DNA from 3 places in the Glutamicibacter sp. MOO4 genome. Region 1 is predicted to be linked to each of the others. Evidence: predicted binding sites of a transcription regulator. Region 1 holds the regulator's gene; each other region holds the start of a gene.
What was found. Region 1 encodes LexA, which represses DNA repair genes until DNA is damaged. Its sites were predicted from a motif close to TCGAACANNTGTTCGA; they were not measured.
Positions count from the first base shown of each region.

Region 2: uvrA (excinuclease ABC subunit UvrA) is a predicted target of LexA. The motif match lies at 2,474-2,489, and genes of this name have one in related genera.
Region 3: AC1Z3F_RS15765 (Y-family DNA polymerase) is a predicted target of LexA. The motif match lies at 1,890-1,905, and genes of this name have one in related genera.

Region 1 covers NZ_CM167800.1:559,407-564,974, forward strand. The annotation lists gene AC1Z3F_RS02580 (ATP-dependent DNA helicase) at 1-891, shown strand, start outside; gene AC1Z3F_RS02585 (glycoside hydrolase family 76 protein) at 984-2,039, shown strand; gene lexA (transcriptional repressor LexA) at 2,102-2,821, opposite strand; gene AC1Z3F_RS02595 (LysM peptidoglycan-binding domain-containing protein) at 3,079-3,432, shown strand; gene AC1Z3F_RS02600 (histidinol-phosphate transaminase) at 3,514-4,620, shown strand; gene hisB (imidazoleglycerol-phosphate dehydratase HisB) at 4,643-5,263, shown strand; gene hisH (imidazole glycerol phosphate synthase subunit HisH) at 5,264-5,568, shown strand, end outside.
Region 2 covers NZ_CM167800.1:1,477,510-1,483,077, forward strand. The annotation lists gene uvrA (excinuclease ABC subunit UvrA) at 1-2,448, opposite strand, end outside; gene AC1Z3F_RS06860 (hypothetical protein) at 3,138-3,677, opposite strand; gene AC1Z3F_RS06865 (PQQ-binding-like beta-propeller repeat protein) at 3,705-4,136, opposite strand; gene AC1Z3F_RS06870 (GntR family transcriptional regulator) at 4,314-4,691, opposite strand; gene AC1Z3F_RS06875 (MBL fold metallo-hydrolase) at 4,786-5,439, shown strand.
Region 3 covers NZ_CM167800.1:3,367,441-3,373,008, forward strand. The annotation lists gene AC1Z3F_RS15755 (YbfB/YjiJ family MFS transporter) at 1-38, opposite strand, end outside; gene AC1Z3F_RS15760 (NAD(P)H-dependent flavin oxidoreductase) at 499-1,599, shown strand; gene AC1Z3F_RS15765 (Y-family DNA polymerase) at 1,992-3,317, shown strand; gene AC1Z3F_RS15770 (glycoside hydrolase family 3 N-terminal domain-containing protein) at 3,387-4,640, shown strand; gene AC1Z3F_RS15775 (S8 family peptidase) at 4,730-5,568, opposite strand, start outside.

The DNA of each region.
Region 1 (5,568 bases):
ACAACTCGACCACGCGAATTTGTGGAAGGCCGCGGATATGTTGAAGCTGACGATTCGCAACCGGCAACACTCAACGTGGCACCATTGTCGGTGGCGGGAAAGCTCCGAGAGGGGCTATTCGACGGCCGCACTGTAGTGCTGACCAGCGCAACACTGGCTATCGGTTCGCAGTTTGATGCGGTAGCGGGTTCCTTGGGATTGATGGGTGCAGGAGCTCCGACCTGGACCGGCGTTGACGTAGGTAGTCCATTTGACTACCCAAAGCAGGGCATTCTCTACGTTGCCAAGCACCTACCCAAGCCGGGCCGGCAGCTAGCCGCGGAGACCTTGGACGAAATCGAGGACCTGATCAAGGCCTCGGGCGGTGGCGCACTGGCGCTATTCACTTCCAAACGCTCAGCAGAGGAAGCTGCCAGCATCCTTCGGGAACGATTGGACGTGGAGATTCTGTGCCAGGGCGAAGCAAGCATGAAATCCTTGGTTGAACAGTTTGCAGCTGAACGCGACACCTGTCTCTTTGGCACGATGACCCTGTGGCAAGGTGTCGACGTACCCGGAGATTCCTGCCGACTCGTGATCATCGACAAGATTCCCTTCCCGCGTCCGGATGACCCGATTTCTAAAGCCCGCACCGAGGATGTTGCTAAACACGGCGGCAATGGCTTTATGCAGGTCTCAGCGACTCATGCTGCCATCCGGTTGGCGCAGGGTGCAGGACGACTCATTCGCTCTATCAATGACCGCGGAGTTGTGGCGGTTTTGGATTCACGCATGGCCACTGCACGCTATGGCAGCTTCTTGAAGGCCACGCTGCCACCGATGTGGCCCACCGTGGATAAGAAGGTTATTACCGGTGTCCTAGAGCGGCTCAAACCCGAAGAAGAGAAGTAGGCGTAAGCACCTACGGTGCGCCATCTAGATTCATTTACGCCAGATGCTAATGTCTGTGCCAAGTAGAGGAATCTTTATCTCCGGAAGGCACTATGGAGTCTTGGAAGACACTTGCCCGCACCGCCGCGCAAGACACCCACTCACGTTTTGGGCAACGTCTTCTTGGACTGCCCGGAACGTGGATTGGGCTGCCGTACAGCAAGGCGCACCAGCTTCGTGACGGCAGCATGCTCAGTGACCTCAACGGGATTTCGCATCCGCTACGCGAGTGGAATTACTGGTGGCAGGCTCATTACCTAGATGCCATCATCGACGACGGCTATGCCTACCTGGCTGACAATGACTTAGATGCAGCGCACCGGGAACTTCAGCGAGCCGTCGAGCTATTGCGGGGGATCCGGCTGCGGAACTTCGGTGTCTTCCCAAACTACTTTTTTGATGACATGGCTTGGCTAGCTTTGGCGAGCCAAAGATTACTTTCATTCTCACGTCGCCTTGATGGTCACAGCTCAGCTAATGCCAAACAGGCTGTCACCACTTTGAGAAAACAGCTCAACGGAGCCATTGACGATGTCCTAGATGGTGGAATGTATTGGTCCCGGAAGAAGGACTTCAAAAACGCGCCGGCTAACGCACCAGCCGCTCTATTTTTTGCCCGGAATGGTGAACGCGACCAATCACGGAAGCTACTTAGCTGGCTACGGGCAAGACTGTTTAGCATTGACAGCGGGCTGTACTTGGACGGGCTGCGGTTGGTGCCGGACGGGCACAGGATCGAGGACGCGCTCTATACCTATAACCAAGGGCCGGTTCTAGGCGCTTTGCTGGAGTTGGGATCAGATGCTGATTTAGAGCACTCAACAATGCTGATCCACGCCAGTGCACAATACTTGACCGACAGCACCGGTGCGCTTTCGCTGAACGGCGGTGGCGACGGCAACTTGTTTGCTGGAATCTTGGTCAGGTATCTGGCCCTGGCCGCTAATGATGTGCGCCTTGATGGCAGGACGCGGTCGACAGCACGCACGATGGTCGTGGCGACCGCCAACAGTTTGGTAGATCAGGAACCACGCAGGCTCTCGGCTGCAGTCCAGCGCTGGATGATATTCAGTGCAGCTGCTGCTTGTGAGTCCGACAGTCGAAATTGATTTAGCTAGACGATGTGGGGCAGATGCCAATGGCATCTGCCCCACATTGATCAGATCTCTATTTAGAGCGAACGCATTACCGAAACAACACGGCCCATGATCGTGGCCGCATCACCAAGAATAGGCTCGTAGCGGGAGTTCTGCGGCAACAGCCAAGTGTGACCGTCGCGCTGACGGAAAGTCTTTACAGTCGCTTCTTCGTCCAGTAAAGCGGCAACAATGTCGCCATTATCTGCAGTCTGCTGACGACGAACAACTACCCAGTCACCGTCGCAAATCGCAGCGTCGACCATTGAGTCGCCTGAAACCTTGAGCATGAACAGTTCTCCATGACCCACTAGCTGGCGTGGCAACGAGAAAACATCTTCCACGGACTGATCGGCAAGGATCGGACCACCTGCGGCAATTCGACCAACTAAAGGAACCATGGTGGTGTCGGCTGAAGTACTGAGCTCGATCACCATGGCATCGTCGGCAGCGGCAGTAGCGGGTACTTCCGTTGTCTGTGACTCGTCCTTATCGTCAGCCAACTGCAGCGGAAGAAGGATTTCCATTGCGCGGGGACGTCGAGGGTCGCGCCGAATGTATCCGAGCTTTTCGAGTTGGCTCAACTGATGAGTGACGCTAGACAAGCTCTTGAGGCCAACGGAGTCACCAATCTCACGCATCGATGGTGGATAGCCGTTCTTTCCGATAGACCGTTGGATCGTTTCCAGGATCTTCTTTTGGCGAATCGTCAGCGAACGGGCATTCGATCGCGGAGTGCGTTGTGAAGCTGACATGAGAGTTTGCCTTCCCTAGCAAGCAGTCGAAAGTTCGTGAGTCCAAACTGTCGGAGCTAGATGGTGTGATGTTTTCATTGCTCGTCTACTTCGAAATCTTAGTAGATAAGTTCCGTTCTTTCAAAGATTTGTTCGAAAACTTCTGGACAAGTTCGACAAAGCTCTGTTAGAACAGATGTACTAGATTCGAACAAGTCTTCGAATCTAAATCATCGAACACAACTTCGCATCACAACTATTTCTGAGGAGACATAGTCATGGCAACTGTCGCACTTGACTCAAACGAAACCCGTTCACCAATGAAGATCCGCATCAACCGCCGGGGCTGGGCCGTCCTTATCGGGATTCCAGTGTTCGCCTTAACTGTCGCCGCGGCCTTCTTCTTCTCGATGTTCGCGTCGGATGCTCACGCATCATCGGAAGTACCTGAGGGAGTTGAAACGGTAGACGTAACCGTCATCCCTGGCGATACGCTCTGGAGTCTGGCCAGCGAATACGCTGAAGGTTACGACGTCACCTCAGCCGTTAGTCACATCTCGGAAATGAACTCGCTTGATGGCACTCAGATTCATGTCGGCGACTCGCTGTCGATTCCAGTGCTTGCTGGCTAAAGGTAAAACGTGGTCAAGCGATTGTTACCTTGGTTCGTAGCGGATTCACTGCCCAAGCCCGTCCACACGTAGACTTGTTGCGTGAATGACCGCAGTGAACTTTTGAGTCAGCTGCCCTTGCGTGAGAATCTCCGCGGGCTATCCCCATATGGCGCACCACAAATCGACGTGCCCATCCAGCTGAATGTCAACGAGAACACCCATCCATTGCCAACTACGGTCGTGGAAGCCATCGCACAAGAAGTCGCCAAAGCTGCGACAACTCTTAATCGATACCCTGATCGCGAATTCACCGAACTTCGTGAATTGCTGGCCGACTATCTTGGCCACGGACTAACTGCAGAGAACATGTGGGCCGCCAACGGTTCCAACGAGATTCTGCAACAAATTTTGCAAGCATTCGGTGGTCCGAACCGAAGCCTAATGAGCTTTGGCCCAACCTATTCCATGTACCCGTTGCTGGCCAGCGGTACTGACACCGCGTACATCGCAGGAGAACGGGCAGAAGACTTCACGCTCTCTGCGCAGTCCGCCGCCGAACAGGTTCGCAAAAACAAACCGAACATCGTTTTCCTTTGTTCCCCCAATAACCCAACCGGCACCGCTCTCGGGCTTGATGTCATCACCGAAGTGTACGACGCAATGAGCGAACACAATGGTGTAGTCATCGTCGATGAAGCGTACGCCGAGTTCTCCCTGGCAAGTACTAAATCAGCACTCACCTTGCTTGAAGGCCGACAGCGTCTGATCGTTTCGCGGACCATGTCCAAGGCCTTCGGTCTGGCTGGAGCCCGCGTGGGTTACCTAGCGGCAGCGCCAGAAGTAACCGATGCGATTCGTTTGGTTCGATTGCCTTATCACCTCTCGGCAGTCACCCAAGCAACGGCCATCGCGGCCCTGAAAAACATTGAATTGTTGCTTGCTCAGGTTGAGGACATCAAAACCCAGCGTGACCGAATTGTTGATCGTCTCAAGGAATTGGGTCTCAAACCCTCAGTCTCAGACTCCAACTTTGTCTTTTTTGGCGGGCTCGCTGATCCCCACTCCATCTGGGAGGGGTTGCTGGAAGCTGGCATCATTGTCCGCGACAATGGGATCCCGGGTACGCTGCGCGTAACTGCCGGAACCGAATCAGAAACTACAGCATTCTTGGATCGTCTCGCCGAACTGCTCGGCGCGGACAACTAATCAGGATCAAGCGAAGGAAGACATGTCTGCCGAATTGATTGGCGCACGTCGCGCCCGCATGGAACGCGTCACCAGCGAATCGTCGATTTTTGTTGAGCTAGATCTCGACGGAACTGGCGTTTCTGAGATCAGCACCTCTGTGCCGTTTTACGACCACATGCTTACGGCGTTGTCTAAGCATTCGCTGATCGATCTCACCGTGCGAGCCACGGGTGACACTCACATCGATGTGCACCACACCGTTGAAGACACCGCGATCACCATCGGTGAGGTTCTGCGTGTAGCCCTTGGTAATAAGGCGGGAATTCGTCGGTTCGGCACCTCGTACGCGCCACTAGATGAGGCGTTGTCTCGTTCAGTGGTCGACGTTTCCGGTCGTCCGTACCTGGTGCACTCCGGTGAACCAGCTGGTCAGGAATACCACCTTATTGGTGGTCACTTCACCGGATCGATGACTCGCCACGTATTTGAAGCCATCACATTCCACGCTCAGATTTGTGCACACATCGAGGTCCTCTCTGGCCGCGACCCGCACCACATCGTTGAAGCTCAGTTCAAGTCATTTGCTCGTGCACTGCGCGAAGCAGTCGAACTTGATGAGCGCATGGGCGACAAGATTCCATCCACGAAGGGTGCCCTTTAAGTGGCAAAGAAAAATGTAGTAGTTCTCGACTACGGTTCGGGCAACGTCCGATCTGCCGTTCGTGCGCTGGAAGCTGCTGGCGCGTCGGTTGAACTCACGGCGGATCCAAAGAAAATTGTTGCTGCTGACGGTCTAGTCGTTCCAGGCGTAGGTGCCTACGCATCGGTCATGGAACAACTCACCGCTACCGGATCGCTTCGCTGGATTGGTCGCCGCATTGCCGGAGGACAGCCAGTCTTGGGTATCTGCGTTGGCCACCAAGTGTTCTTTGAACAAGGCGTGGAGCACGGGGTGAAAACCGAGGG
Region 2 (5,568 bases), 920 kb from region 1:
GAAGAATTCTGCACCCTCGGCGATTGGCATATTCAGAACGTCAGCGATGTTCTTGCCCTTGTAGAGCACCTGCAAGGTCTCGCGGTTGTAGCGTGCCCCATGGCACACTTCGCACGGAACGTAGACGTCAGGCAGGAAGTTCATCTCGATCTTGAGCGTTCCGTCGCCGGAGCAAGATTCGCAACGTCCGCCCTTCACGTTGAACGAGAAGCGACCTGGCTGGTAACCGCGTAGCTTCGCTTCATTGGTCTCCGCGAAAAGCTTACGGACATGATCAAAGACGCCGGTGTAGGTGGCAGGGTTTGACCGTGGGGTACGACCGATTGGCGACTGGTCAACATGCACGACCTTGTCCAAGTGTTCCAAACCCAACACTCGGGTGTGGCGACCTGGCACCTGCTTGGCACCGTTAAGTTTGTTGGCCAGCACCTTGTACAGGATGTCGTTCACCAGGGTCGATTTACCTGAACCAGATACACCGGTCACTGCCGTAAGCAGACCCAGCGGGAATTCAACCGATACGTCCTGCAGGTTGTTCTCGTTGGCGCCAACGACCTTGAGCTTGCGATCCTTATCAACCTTGCGTCGCTTGGTTGGGATGTCGATCTGCTTGCGACCGGACAGGTAGTCACCGGTCAAAGAGCGTGTATTGGCTTTGAGTCCTTCGACTGATCCGGAGTGGACAACTTCGCCACCGTTCTCTCCCGCACCTGGACCGATGTCAACAATCCAATCGGCCTCAGCGATGGTGTCTTCATCGTGCTCCACGACGATCAAAGTATTTCCCAATGAGCGCAGGCGCAGAAGGGTATCGATCAGGCGTCGGTTATCTCGCTGGTGCAAACCGATCGAAGGTTCATCGAGAACATACAGCACGCCCACCAGGCCTGAACCAATTTGGGTGGCAAGTCGAATACGCTGCGCTTCGCCGCCTGAAAGTGTTCCGGCGGCACGCTCTAGAGTCAGGTATTCCAGTCCAACGTCCAGCAAGAACTTCATGCGGGCGTCGATTTCCTTAACCACCTGAGCTGCAATCTTCGCTTCACGCGCTGAGAGGTCAATGTTAGATAGGAAGTTTGCTGCACTGCGCAGGTCCATGGCAGAAACCTCTGCAATGGAACGGCCGCCGACGAGCACCGAAAGGGAAGCTGGGTTCAGTCGCGCGCCACCACAGGTAGGGCATGGGATCTGACGCATGTACTGCTCGTAACGATCGCGAGCGTGATCCGACTCGGTCTCTTCATGCTTGCGGTGCACGTAGGAGATGACGCCTTCAAAACCAGTTGAGTACTTGCGTTCGCGGCCAAAACGGTTCTTGTACTGAACAACAACCTTGTGGTCTTTACCGCTGAGGATCGCTTCGCGAGCCGTGGCTGGCAGATCTTTCCACCGGGTGCTCATGCTGAAGCCAAGTTCTTGGCCGAGCCCCTCAATAAGACGGTTCCAGTACTCGGTGGTTGCCTTACCCAGTGACCACGGAGCGATAGCACCCTCAGCCAAGGTGACCTCCGGATCGGGAACGATCAGGTGTTCGTCAACTTCGAGCTTGGTACCGATACCGGAGCAGGCAGCACAAGCACCGAATGGGTTGTTGAAGGAGAAAGTGCGAGGCTCAATCTCATCAATGGCTAGCGGGTGCTCATTAGGGCACGCAAGATTTTCGGAGAACGAGCGGACACGTTTGGGATCATCGGCATCCAGGTCAACAAAGTCGGCCAATACTCGACCATCGGCGATGCCCAGAGCCGTCTCGATGGAATCCGTCAAACGCTGTCGGGCATCTTCCTTGATTGCTAGACGGTCAACCACTACCTCAATGGTGTGCTTAACCTGCTTGGCCAGCTTCGGAGGATCATTAAGTTGGATCGTTTCGCCGTCAACTCGGGCACGCGAGAAGCCCTTTGAGGAAAGCTCCGCAAAGAGGTCAACAAACTCACCCTTGCGTGAACGAACAACCGGAGCGAGGATCTGGAAACGAGTTTTTTCAGGTAGCTCCATCAACTGATCCACGATTTGCTGAGGAGTCTGCTTGGAGATCGGCTCATGACAAATCGGGCAATGTGGGTGACCAACACGGGCCCAGAGCAGGCGCATGTAGTCGTAGACCTCGGTAATCGTACCGACGGTTGAACGAGGGTTTTTGCTGGTCGACTTCTGATCGATCGACACCGCTGGAGAAAGTCCCTCAATGAAGTCCACGTCCGGCTTGTCTACCTGCCCGAGGAACATGCGGGCGTACGCAGAAAGTGACTCGACATAACGACGCTGACCTTCGGCAAAGATCGTGTCGAAAGCGAGCGAGGATTTGCCGGAACCGGAAAGCCCGGTGAAGACAATCATCGCGTCACGCGGTAGATCAATGTCTACGTTCTTAAGGTTGTGCTCACGCGCGCCCTTGACGATCAGGCGCGTAAGATCTGTTTTATTGCTGTCTGCAGTAGTAGCCACGAGCCCATACTAATCGAAAACTACTTCGAATAAGTGTACGAGTGGTTCTATCTCACAGAAATTTTTTCACAGCCTCACCAACGCATTCGGCGAGCGCCAATCTGCGCCTTACTGCCCGTCCGTAGCCGTCATTCGGTAAGCCATCATGCCTTCTAAGCCGTTGAGTACAACAACTTCTTTCTCGTCGTACCCTGCCCATCGAAATTCTTGTACCGTCGGTATGCCCTTATTCGCTTTCCATGTCCCGCGCTTACACACTATTTCGGCCTCATCGAAGCTGGTGTCCCCCGATGCTTTGTGTTCCGTTGGTACTTCAGTACCTAAGGTCGCGGAGTAAATAAAGTATGGCTCGCGATCCTCCGAACAAATTGCGTTTTCTCCCACAACATCCGCCAATGGGACAACGGTGCCATCGGCGTTACTAACCGCTTTGTCGCCACCCCTGAGTGGAAGTATCGAGGTATTATCGTCGACGCGCGGTATTCCAGCCGTTTCTACCCTGGCATCGTAGTCGTAAGGATCGCTAAGTTTGTATTGCTACTTTTTTGCCGCCGGTCTTCACATCCAATGCAACCGCGCTCCACGCAGCATCGTCTATTTCCACCGAGTAGTAGTCATCTTTTCTCGCCGTCAGTGTTTGATTGCCCCGTCGTAGTAGCAAATAACGATTGTGTCGTCATTGGCTTCGTTTATTTGGGGCGAGTCGAATCCGCACCGTGGCGAGATACCCGCTTGGGACCACAAGGTTTTTCCGGTCTTCGCATCAAGCGCAACAAGTTTCGACAGATCGGCAAGCCGGTATTCAGCTCTCTTTTTATCGGTTTCAAAGAAATCGCCCTGGCTGTGTGAGCCAGAGCCGAGCAGAATTTCTTTGTTTTTTCTACGCTTGTCCAGTTCCAGCCGCCGGATGTTGAATACCCTTTAGCGAAGACTTCTTCGTAGGGCCGTTCCCACAACGTCTTGGTTCCTTTGGAGAAATTGCGCATCTGTTTGTCGTTCTTGTCCCAGTAGGAGAAGATGCCTTCGCCCAGATGGCGCCCACCTTGCTGGTACCCGAATTCGAGCTTGTTCTCAGGTACCGTGAACCATTGCTTGCTGGACCAATCAAATTTCATGTGCTGATGGTCAAGATACTGCTCATTACGCACCTTTGAACCTTCAGTGCAGAAAGTCTTGCCGCAGACATTTGGCCGGTTTCCCCAAAGTTCAAAATTGTTGTTGATCTTCACTGGTTTACCAGTGGCAACATCGACGATCTAGAGTGTCCCCACGGCGTCCGTTCTTGTTCCGGTATAGGCCACGTAGTTCTTGCCATCATGTTCTACGGTTTCGATACTTGGACTGATGCCCCGCGCATCGGCTGCACCGAGTGCCTCGTCCTTCCACACTTGCTTACCGTTTTTCAGATTCCGCGCGATCACTTCCAGCTGCGGGCCAACACGTCGATAGGCAATGGCCACATCGTCAATTACGGTTGGATCCGATACGAGAACTTCTTCGGTTTTCCACGCAAAGCTCGCGGGAACGGGAACTTGTTCCTCGGCTTTCTCGGCTTGCTCGGCAGGCGCGGGACTGGATTCAGTCTTGTTGGCAGTACAACCGGCCAAGGCACCGTTGAGGATCAGTGCGCTGATGGTAATTGCGGTGATGCTTTTCGAAGTTACGTGGCGATGTGCAGTCGAATTCATGGTGTTTTCCTGCCCCGGGAACATTGATTTAGTTCCAGAGTCTAAACCCAGATTTCAAAGGCCCAAGAGGGTTATCCACAAACTTTTAGAACCGTTCCTTGATACGGAACATCACAGCGCTATGGCGCCCAGTGGCGCACTACTAGGTAGCTCGCGCTACATCAAGCTCGTCATTTCTCAGCGTGGCAAAGAGCTAAAAGCGGCACGCAGGTATTTCACGGCGGTCGCTTCATCCACTGACCATAGCTGCGCAATCCGAGCCAGGTCTGCTGCGGCATCGCTGACTTCCTGCTCACCGCGATCGTCGGCCGCCTGTACCACGGTGCCGTGACGACCACGGGTGACGACGGCCCCCTGCAGTTCTAGCTCCTTGTATACCTTGGCTACTGTATTAACCGCCAGATTCAGCGTCCCGGACAACGCCCGAACTGAAGGCAGCTTTGTACCTGGTGCAAGCTTTCCCTTAGCAATGGCGGAGAGTATTTGTTCCCGGACCTGCTGGTACGGCGCCACGGTGGAGTTGGGGTCAATCTTGATGAATGCTAGTTCGCTCATGCTGTGCTCCATTCGTTGGAACTGTATCTTCTGTTGTCCCGAGCCTATCTTTAATGGTCGCGTTGACCATATATTCCGTCGTAGTGTGAGTGGTATGAACGAACTATTGCTAGATGACGTGACCATCCGCTGGACCTCCGTTTCCGACATGGAAAACAATGTTTACCTCATTACTCACCGAGGGACCGGCGAGCAGCTGCTTGTTGATGCTGCCGACGACGTCCCTGCAATTGCAGAACTCATTCAGGCCTCGCAAGGTGATGCGCAAGATCCCCAAATTGTTGGTATTGCCACCACACACCAGCATTGGGACCACATTCGTGCGTTGGCCGACATCGTCGAAAAATACCCTGTTACTACCTATGCCGGCGCCGAGGACATGACCGGCATCGCTGAAGAATCTGGTGTTCAAATCACCAACGGGTTGAACCATGGTGATCAGTTAAAGCTCGGCGACGTAATTATTGAAGCCATCCACCTGCGCGGACACACGCCAGGTTCCATTGGCTATGCGCTAGTTGATTCCTCCGGACAGCCGGTCGTACTCAGCGGTGACAGCCTCTTCCCCGGCGGCGTTGGCAACACGTGGAAAGACCCACAGCGCTTCCTCTCACTGATTACCGACGTCTCCGAACGAATCTTCGATCGCTTCCCAGACGAAACCAAAGTATTGCCCGGGCATGGAGACACAACGACCCTAGGTGAACAACGCCCGCATCTTGATCAGTGGCGCGAACGCGGCTGGTAAACAGTGTCGCCGGATGCCCCAAGGTTTACTTGTGGGCATCTCGCACTGGCAGTTCGGTGATAGCTCACTGAATTTGGCGCACAGCCCGGATCCGTATAATCGCCACTCGTGAGTCTTTCCCCCACCGCG
Region 3 (5,568 bases), 700 kb from region 1:
ACCCATCCGGAGCTTACTACTTTCGCCTTCAATGACACCGATCTCCGATCACTTTTGATAGGACACCACGTTCTATCTCATCTGCTTTCGAGGCTACTCTCGGATCGGGCTTACGAAAATTGGCATTTACGCATGATCTATGCATCAGAAGCATGGATGTACGTACTGATTCCTGCAGATAGAGTTTGGTGAGCGCCTCCGTGGCACTCCCAGCCCTGAATCTTGGTGACATTGTCTATGTGGAGCCAGCTGCGACGGTGGAACTATAGTGGCAGAACATGGGCTTGTTGCCGCTGCTCGTTCAATCTTTGCCGTAGACATGATCGGCTATGCGCGCCATGCATGGTTGATGACTAGACGGCATTTTTTTAGCGCCTTAGGCTGTGCCTACTATGGAGGTAATTACTAGGTAGGGTGCGCTTCAAGCGCCTGAGCTAGCGCAACCGTCCTCCCGGAATTCTTCCGCGAAGATCAGCAAAGACAAAGGGTGAGACTCACGTGACTGACCGCAGTGCATCGGCTGAGTATTCAAACGACACTAGTCCGCTGGCAGCCTCGGGCCTCCTGGCCAAGCTCGGGGCAACCATTCCGCTGGTTTCTGCACCTATGGCAGGCGGTCCGAGCACCCCTGCTCTTGTCTTGGCCGCCGCCGAAGCGGGAGGATTGGGCATGCTGGCTGGTGGATATAAATCGCCCAAACAGCTCGCTGAACAGATCACCGAGGTAAGTACTGGAATTTCCACCATCGGAGCCAACCTTTTCGGCGTAAATCTCTTCGCACCGAACCCGGTGCCAATCGACAAAGATGCCTTTGTTGAATACACCGAGGCCCTGCGTGAGCTAGCAGCAACCTACGACCTGTCCCTGAACGAGGTCGAAGCCCTAGAGGACGACGATGAGTGGGCGGAAAAAGTGGACATGCTGGTCAGTGATCCCGTGCCAGTGGTCAGCTTTACCTTTGGGCTTCCCCCTGCCGAGGCTGTTCGCCGGCTGCAGAAAGCCGGATCATTGGTATTTCAGACTGTCACCAAGCCGGACGAAGCACAGCAGGCCGCAGACCTAGGTGTCGACGGGTTAGTAGTTCAGTCGTACAAAGCGGGCGGTCACTCAGGAACCTTAACGCCGGGCACGCCGATCGAGCAGATACCATTGGCGCAGTTGCTTGACCGCGTCCGTTCCCGGACCACACTTCCTATGTGGGCAGCAGGCGGAATCTCAACGCCCAACGCAGTGCGCGAGGCGCTCGCGCACGGAGCAGAAGCCGCTGTTCTTGGAAGCGTGCTACTGCGTAGCGATGAGAGCGGAGCCTCAAAACCTTATAAGGCGGCGCTGGCGGATCCTCGTCGCACTGAGACGGTTTTGACTACAGCCTTCTCGGGTCGTCCGGCGAGGGCTTTGCGTAATGATTTCGTGGACCAGTTCCATGGTGCTGCACCCAGTGGCTACCCAGCCATTCACCATCTGACCAGTCCTATCCGTAAAGCGGCAGCGGCCGCTAATGATTCGGAAAACATCAATATCTGGGCCGGCACAGGCTATCGCGACGCCACCGAAGAGCCGACAGTAGTAATCATGCGCCGGCTCGCAGCAGTGCGCTGACTCGGGCTAAGTCGCCCGGCGGCTGGAACCGGTGGTCAAGATCCGCTTCATGCACCCCCAGTCGGATCCAAAAATCCTAGTTGCGACGCCCAATGGCGGGCAAGTGAACCTTCGTGCTGCGATGGAATCTGAACGCAGCGGTGGTTCAGTCGCAGGATCCACTTGGTAGGCATACAAAGGATCTGGACCGAAAAATAGTGCCCGGTGAAGGCTCATCGAGATCTGTGCTGGTGTGAGCCTCAATCAGCTCGCTGTAGGTGTCGAATCGTTAGCTTGTAGTTAGCATGTAATGGAACAAACGTTCTATGATTTGAGTATGGCAGATTATTTTTCGAAAGTTTTGTTCTGACATTAAGCGCGTTATTGAATGATCAACGCTGAGATGGGATCAGATGAACTTCAACGGAAGCGATAACAACGTTTACCAACACACTGACCATGTGTCTCTCGTGGACGTTAATAATTTTTATGTCTCTTGCGAACGCGCCTTTGACTATTCATTGCGCAATCGTCCCGTGGTGGTGCTCTCTAATAACGACGGCTGCGTAGTTGCCCGTTCCCAAGAAGCCAAAGATCTGGGAATTGCTACCGGAGAACCATTCTTCAAGATTCAGCGTTTGATGGAGAGCCATAACCTAGCCGTGCGCTCCAGCAACTACGAACTCTATGGCGACATGTCCGCTCGCGTGATGGAACTACTGGGACGTTTTGGAACTTGGCACGAGGTGTATTCCATCGATGAATCGTTCATCGGGTTGGAAGGAAACCTAGAGCAGGTGCGTAAAACCGCAGCACACATCCGCACGGCTATCGATAAGACCATTGGGGTCCCGGTCTGCGTTGGTGTTTCCTCCACCAAAACATTGGCAAAGCTCTCCAACCACATTGCAAAACACAATGCAGGGCTCAACGGGGTCTGCGTCCAAGGCCTCATGGATCAGCAGGTTTTAGAAAACATTCTCACCCGGGTGCCCGTCACTGATGTCTGGGGAGTTGGACGTAAATCTGGTGCCAAGTTGGCGTCCATGGGCATAGAGACAATCGCGGATCTCAAGGCGGCTGACCCGTTGTTAATCCGCAAGAAGTTTTCAGTGGTTTTGCAGCGTACGGTTTTTGAACTTAATGGTCAGCGCTGCATTGGCCCGATTGAAGAGCGAGCCGACCGCGGACAAGTTATGTTCACTCGATCTTTCTCTTCCCCAGTACGCACCCGTGAAGCGATGGAAGAAGTTATGTCCATCTATGCGCAGAAGGCCGCGAGCAGGCTGGCCCGCGAAGGACGCTACGCCACCTTACTCACCGTCACTGCAGGCACCAGCCGCTTTGCTCAAGGTGAGGCTTCATTCCCGAGCGCGCAAGTGCGCCTACCGCGGCCAACCAGAGATCCGATTCTGCTTAGCAAGCTGGCTATCGCGGCCATGGGTGATCTTATGCAGCCGGGGACGGACTACGTGCGTGGAGGAGTGATCCTCTCTGGCCTCAGCGATTCACCGGGTGAAAAACAACTTGATCTTTTTGACATGGGTGATGAGCACGATGAGACAGAACAGAAAAATGTCTCCTCGGTAGTCCAAGATATTTCAGCTCGATTTGGCGCGAAATCCATTGGTCTAGGCCCTGCGGGCTTGGCGCAAAGCCCTACCTGGACAATGAAACGTGAACATATCTCTCAGCGCTACACCACCGAATGGGATGAACTACTAGAAGTTCGTGCCTGAACCGTCCAGAGCGGAATTCTGGCTGAAGACATTCGGTATCCTTGCAGATCACGGTGAGAGGATGAAGTTATGACCCCTCACGTCAGACAGCTCATGTCGCTGGGAATGCTTGCCATGCTCATGCTGACCAGTTGCAGTTCGCCAAGTTCCGAGACCAGTACGCAGAGCTCTCCAAAAGCCAGCTCTTCAAGTAACAATGGATCTGCACCATCAGCAACGTCCTCTGAGGACAGCACCCAAAGTAGCTCCGCCGCTGCCCAAACACCGCAGGCGCCTACGTCTCGTGAACAGGCCGAGGAACTTGTTGATCAACTGTCCGTTGAGCAACAAACGGCCAGCCTGGTGATGGCTGGAGTCCCTGCCACGGGTGCCAGTAGCACTGAACTGAAAGCCATGGAGAAACAGGGCATCACCAATGTTTTCTTGCGCGGACGTTCGCAACTCTCGGTGAAAAAAACAGCGGCGCGAACCGCTATCATCACCAAGCGCCTGAAATCCAATGTCCCCGATGATTTACCGGTGTGGGTGGCCACCGATCAAGAAGGTGGATTTGTTCGGGTCCTGCAGGGGACAGGTTTTACCAATCTGCCGGCCGCCGCGCAGCAAGGCCAATGGTCCTCGGGCAAACAGGCCACGAACATCAAAAAAGTCGGCGCGGAGCTTGCTGAGGCTGGCATCAATGTAAACCTCGCACCGGTCGCCGATGTGGTTCCAGCCAAAGTTGGCACCAGCAACGCACCGATCGGTTATTTCGGGCGACAGTATGGCAATACTGCCGGCGAAGTTTCTCAAGCCATCGGCACAGTGAACGACGCGTTGAATGACGCCGGAGTGCAGCCGGTAGTTAAGCACTTCCCAGGACTGGGCAGGGTGGCCAAAAATACCGATACCTCCAGTGGTGTCACGGACACCGAGATCGGTGCAGACGCCACCGATCTTGAACCCTTTAAGCAGGCGATTAGCCAGGGTAACTCGTGGGTCATGATCTCCAACGCCCGCTACACAAAAATTGATGCGCAGAACGAAGCGCCGTTTTCAAAGAAGGTCATCACCGGTCTGCTGCGCCAAAAACTGGGTTATCAGGGTGTGGTGATTTCCGATGATCTGTGCGAAGCCAAACAAGTGGCGCAGGTAGCGGTCGGTCAGCGCGCAGTGAAGTTTGTAGCCGCCGGCGGCACCGTGCCACTGTGCGTCAAATCTAGCCCGGCGATCACCATGGCTAAAGCGTTAGCCAAAGAAGCTAACGAGGAAAAGAAGTTCGCCGACCAAGTTCGTGAAGCGGCAGTGCTGATTCTGGAAGCTAAATTAGACCAAGCTGGCTAGCTGAGAAAAACCGTGGCATTAAAAAGGTCCGGGGCACTTTCCTACTCGCTAGGAAAGTGCCCCGGACCCGGTCTAGGGAAAACTGAAGACTAGTTGCTCTTCGGCTTTCCGGTGTTACCGGAAACGATATCCAGTACCTGGGCACGCTTGGTATCAGCGTTGTGCAGGTGCAGCAGCAGTGCCTTGGAAGCCTTGGCGCTGTCGGCTACGGTGACCGGAATCGTGTTGCCCTTTAGGTCGGTAAGCAGTGAACCTTCTGCACCAAAATCAACCTGTGGGGTTGCCACGTTGAAGTTGATCCAGTCGGTCTGATCTACCGGAACCATGGAGCCACCGTCATCGGTGTTGTACCAGGTGTAGCCAAGGACACGGTAGGAGATATCTGCAGCATCTTCATCCAGGCCAAGGGCCGAGAGGGAGACTGGCAGGATTGCCGTATTGGTGTCAAAGGTGTTGGCATCAACATCGCCAAGCACACCGTTCACTGGCTGAAGATCAACCTGTTCGCCGGTCGCCAGATCGAAGGTTGCTGCCAGATCCAGATCAATCTCGTCCATCACGGTGGTGAAGGTGACAAAGTCTGCCTTGCCATCGCTATTGGTATCAATCTCAACGTCCAGCTCGGTGCCACCGGCTAGGTGAGCCCAGTTCTCCCAAGTGGAAATACCGATGTTCAACTGACCATCGGCCACACCGGTACGAGGTGCAGTGCTTGATGCACCGACGTACTGCAGGTCCATGGAACGTGCTGCAGGAATGGCATCCAGCGAAGCGTCGCCGCGATCGCTGGAAGCACCAAGTTCAAAGGCACCAAGCAACGAGGTAACCTCGGTAGCGCCTTCACCAGCGGTGATGTCCTTGCCCTTGAGCTTCAGCGAGGTGGTGTTAGAACCCTTCTTCAGCTTCTTGACCGACCCGGACATATCCG